2 regions of the Rhizobium sp. AN5 genome follow, and region 1 is predicted to be linked to the other one. Evidence: predicted binding sites of a transcription regulator. Region 1 holds the regulator's gene; the other holds the start of a gene.

Evidence for each region. The regulator HrcA, encoded in region 1, represses chaperone genes, less so after heat shock. The targets are predictions, from matches to a motif close to GTTAGCACTCNCNNNNNGNGAGTGCTAAC.
Region 2: the regulator HrcA is predicted to act here: its motif matches at 1,209-1,237, upstream of groES (co-chaperone GroES).

Annotation. Positions count from the first base shown of each region.
Region 1 is NZ_OCMJ01000004.1:77,447-79,849, forward strand. Features, by position in the region: gene rph (ribonuclease PH) at 1-283, opposite strand, end outside; gene hrcA (heat-inducible transcriptional repressor HrcA) at 420-1,511, shown strand; gene grpE (nucleotide exchange factor GrpE) at 1,625-2,260, shown strand; gene ptsN (PTS IIA-like nitrogen regulatory protein PtsN) at 2,390-2,403, opposite strand, start outside.
Region 2 is NZ_OCMJ01000004.1:435,590-437,992, reverse strand. Features, by position in the region: gene CRP02_RS14420 (bifunctional riboflavin kinase/FAD synthetase) at 1-33, opposite strand, end outside; gene CRP02_RS14415 (TIGR01459 family HAD-type hydrolase) at 77-925, opposite strand; gene groES (co-chaperone GroES) at 1,295-1,591, shown strand; gene groL (chaperonin GroEL) at 1,666-2,403, shown strand, end outside.

The sequences.
Region 1 (2,403 bases):
CGATGAGGCGCTGGATTTCCTGCGTGCGTCCGCCCTGCTTGCCGGCTGAGGCCTCGCGTTTCATCCGTTCATGGGTGGAACGCGGCAGCATGCCGTATTCGGCGGTGACCCAGCCCTTGCCGCTGTTGCGCAGCCACGGTGGCGTCTTTTCCTCAAGGCTTGCGGTGACGAGCACATGCGTATCGCCGAATTTGACCAGACAGGAACCTTCGGCATGTTTCGAGAAATTGCGCTCGAAGGAAACCTTGCGCATCTGATCGGTTTTTCTGCCTGAAGGCCGCATATGATCCACTCTCCATGTTGGTTCCTGCCTTCTAAGGTGCGCCCCGGGCTTTTGCAAAGCCAATTTCCATTTTGCCGCAGCGGTGCAACGCATTATATTGGTAAGGACAAGGTTTTTACGATAAAGAACGGATCATATGGGCTTTTCCGCACCGCTTTCAAAAGATCAGGCATCGTTGCTGGATGAACGGTCGCGGGAGATTTTCCGGCGCATCGTCGAAGGCTATCTCGACACCGGCGAACCCTTGGGGTCGCGCAGCCTGTCGCGGCTGTTGCCGATGTCGCTTTCACCGGCCTCCGTTCGCAACGTCATGAGCGATCTCGAGGAACTGGGTCTCATCTATTCGCCGCACATCAGCGCCGGTCGCCTGCCCACCCAGACGGGGCTGCGCTTCTTCGTGGACGCATTCATGCAGGTGGGCGATTTGCCCGCCGATGAGAGAGCCAGCATCGACCGGCAGATCGGTCCGGTCGCCGGCCACGAGCAATCGCTGGAAGGGTTGCTGACGGAGGCAAGCCGCATGCTTTCAGGCATGTCGCGCGGTGCGGGCCTGGTGCTGACGGCCAAGAGCGACGTCATTCTCAAGCATGTTGAATTCATCCGGCTGGAGCCCACCAAGGCGCTTGCCGTGCTGGTAGGGGACCACAATCAGGTCGAAAACCGTATCATCGAATTGCCGGCTGGCATTTCGTCATCGCAATTGACCGAGGCGGCGAATTTCATCAATGCCCATCTTTCCGGGCAGACGCTGCAGGAACTGCGGGGCCAGTTTCAGACGCAGCGTGCCGAATTGCAGTCGGAACTCGGCACGCTCGCGCAGGATCTCATCGAACGTGGTCTCGCCATATGGGCGGGCGACAATGAAGAGGGCAAGCTCGGCCGCCTCATTGTCCGCGGACGCTCCAACCTGCTGGAAGGTCTGGCCGGTGAGGAAGATATCGATCGTGTGCGCCTGCTGTTCGACGATCTGGAACGCAAGGAAAATCTCATCGAGATCCTCAACCTTGCAGAAAGTGGCTCAGGTGTCAGGATTTTCATCGGCTCGGAAAACAAGCTCTTCTCGCTGTCAGGCTCGTCACTGATCGTGGCACCTTATCGGGATGAGGAAAATCGCGTTGTGGGTGCGGTCGGCGTCATCGGTCCCACGAGGCTCAATTACGCCCGTATCGTGCCTATGGTGGACTACACCGCACAAATTATGGCCCGCCTTTCCCGAAAGCAGAGATAGGACAAGCCCGCAAGGTTAGAGAATGCGGCAAGCTTTTCGCCGCAAGCCTTGATTTTTGCCCTTCAAACCTCGATATCGGGCGCAACCAACAATATTCAAATCTGGAGAACGTCATGACCGACGATACGAAAAAGCCCGGACCTGACGCGGACGTCGCCGAAGAGTTTGTCGAACCCGCATTTACAGGGGAAGAGACGGCGGAAGCTGCCGAGCCCGATCCGATCGAACTGCTCAGGGCCGAAAATGCCGATCTGCGCGACAAGTTCCTGCGTCTTGCAGCAGAAATGGACAATCTTCGTCGCCGCACCGAGCGCGAAGTCAAGGATGCGAAGGCCTATTCTCTCGCCGCTTTCGCGCGCGACATGCTTGCCGTTTCCGACAATCTTCGCCGCGCTCTTGAAGCCATTCCGGACGAACTCAAGACCAATGGCGAAGCCGGTCTCAACGGCCTGATCGAAGGTGTCGAGATGACAGAGCGTTCGATGCTCTCGACGCTGGAGCGCCATGGCGTCAAAAAGATCGATGCGGAAGGCCAGAAATTCGATCCGAATTTCCACCAGGCTATGTTCGAAATTCCGAACACGGCGGTTCCGAACAACACGGTACTGCAGGTGGTTCAGGCCGGTTTCACCATCGGTGACCGGGTGCTGCGCCCCGCCATGGTTGGCGTCTCCAAGGGTGGCCCGAAGGTGGAGACCGCCGCAACGCCCGAGCCGGGCACCGCTTCCGTCAATGAGAAGGATGCGTGAGGCATTCTCTCACCTAAAGCGCGTCCGGATGTAAAACCGGTACGCGCTTTTGCTTGAAATGCTCCAATAAAAAACGCGCCTCAAGGGCGCGTTTTTTTGTCCATGGAAAGGGCCGTCGGCAACCTTTGATCAGGCAGCGGTCG
Region 2 (2,403 bases), 360 kb from region 1:
CTCCTTTTTTTCATTGCGATGAAAGACGGTCATTGCAGTCGATCCATTTTTTACGCCGGCTTACGCCAGACGTTTCCTAGGCAAGGCGGGGCATCCACCAGCCGGGAGCCGCACCCTGCCCCTTCAGATAGGCGTTCAGAAGCGCCTCGTCCGTCTGGCCATTCAGCGTATATTCGGCGGCGTGAATGCCGCCGCTGATATAAAGAAGGTTTAGGCCGCTCGCAATTGCGCCCTTCACATCCGTCGGCATGCCATCGCCAATGGCGAGCACGCGATCCCTAGGGAAATCGCCGCGCACTTCTTTCGCCGCCGCAAGGCAGGCTTCATAGATCGGCGCGTGCGGTTTGCCGGCAATACGGACTTCGCCGCCAAGCTGTTCGTAATATGCGGCCATGGCGCCGGCGCAGGGAATGATGCGCTCGCCGCGCTCCACCACCAGATCGGGGTTGGCGCAGATCATCGGCGCCTTGCGGGCGATGAAGCCTTTCAGCATTTCCGTATAGTCTTCCGGCGTTTCCGTCTCGTCATCGAAGAAACCGGTGCAGACGACGGATTCCGCTTCCGCCTCGCCGACCCGTTCGACATCGAGACCTTCCAGCAGCGGCATGTCCCGCTCGGGGCCGAGCAGGAAGACTTTTCTCGGGCCTTCCGCGATCAGGCCGCGGGTGACGTCGCCCGATGTGATGATGCGGTCATAGGCCTCATCCGGCACGCCGAGAACGCGAAGCTGGGCGATGACACCGGGGGCCGGACGCGGCGAATTGGTGATGAGCACCACGGTCTTGCCGGCCTTGCGCGCGTCGTGCAGCGCAACCGCCGCATCCGGGAAAGCGCTGACGCCATTATGCAGCACGCCCCAGACATCCGAAAGAACAACGTCGAACCCATCAGTGATTTCGCCGAGGGTGAGAATGCGATGGGCCATGATATGCTTTCCGGGTGCGAAAAAAGGGTGTGCGTCACATGGCAAAGCAGGACGCCGATGGCAAGGAAAAAAGCGGTGCCAGGCCTGCCTCCGGCCCACCGGCCACCATCCGAACATAAAACCCCTCTACGCCGAAAACGAAGGTTGCCTGAAAAAGAGCGATTTGTCCGCGCCCGTCAGAGCGTGGAAATTTTCTGTCATGGAACGCTGGTAACCATAGGCCGTGAAATTTTTCCGGCAGTGCGTTCTTGACTCCGGGGGGACGCCTCCTTATCTCGGCTTTGCTGGCACTCTAACAAGAGGAGTGCTAACACCCATCACGTGAACCTTCAAAAGGTTCCTGAAGTCATTTGATCGAGGGATTAGGCAATGACAAGCACCAATTTCCGCCCGCTTCATGATCGCGTCGTCGTTCGTCGCGTTGAGTCCGAAGCAAAGACCAAGGGCGGCATCATCATTCCCGATACCGCCAAGGAAAAGCCGCAGGAAGGCGAAATCGTCGCCGTCGGTTCCGGCGCTCGCGATGAGGCCGGCAAGGTCGTCGCTCTCGACGTCAAGGTTGGCGATCGCGTCCTGTTCGGCAAGTGGTCGGGCACCGAAGTCAAGCTCGACGGCGAAGACCTTCTGATCATGAAGGAAGCCGACATCATGGGTATCATCGGCTGATTTCGCCGAACCCATCGTTTCCTTAAATTTCAAGCCGGACCCCGTCCGGCCATTCGAAACCAGGAGTTTTGAAAATGGCAGCCAAAGAAGTCAAATTCGGCCGCACAGCGCGCGAAAAGATGCTCAAGGGCGTCGACATTCTCGCTGATGCAGTGAAGGTCACCCTCGGCCCGAAGGGTCGTAACGTCGTTATCGACAAGTCCTTCGGCGCACCGCGCATCACCAAGGACGGCGTTTCGGTCGCCAAGGAAATCGAACTGGAAGACAAGTTCGAGAACATGGGCGCACAGCTCGTTCGCGAAGTTGCCTCCAAGACCAACGACATCGCCGGTGACGGCACCACCACCGCAACGGTTCTGGCCCAGGCCATCGTTCGCGAAGGTGCAAAGGCAGTTGCTGCCGGCATGAACCCGATGGACCTCAAGCGCGGTATCGATCTGGCCGTTGCTGAAGTCGTCAAGGACCTTCAGGCCAAGGCCAAGAAGATCAACACTTCGGAAGAAGTTGCACAGGTCGGCACGATCTCTGCAAACGGCGAGCGTCAGATCGGTCTCGACATTGCTGAAGCAATGCAGCGCGTCGGCAACGAAGGCGTCATCACCGTTGAAGAAGCCAAGACCGCTGAAACCGAACTCGAAGTCGTCGAAGGCATGCAGTTCGACCGCGGCTACCTGTCGCCTTACTTCGTGACCAACCCGGAAAAGATGGTTGCGGACCTCGAAGACGCATACATCCTGCTGCACGAAAAGAAGCTTTCGAACCTCCAGGCCATGCTGCCGGTTCTCGAAGCTGTCGTTCAGACCGGCAAGCCG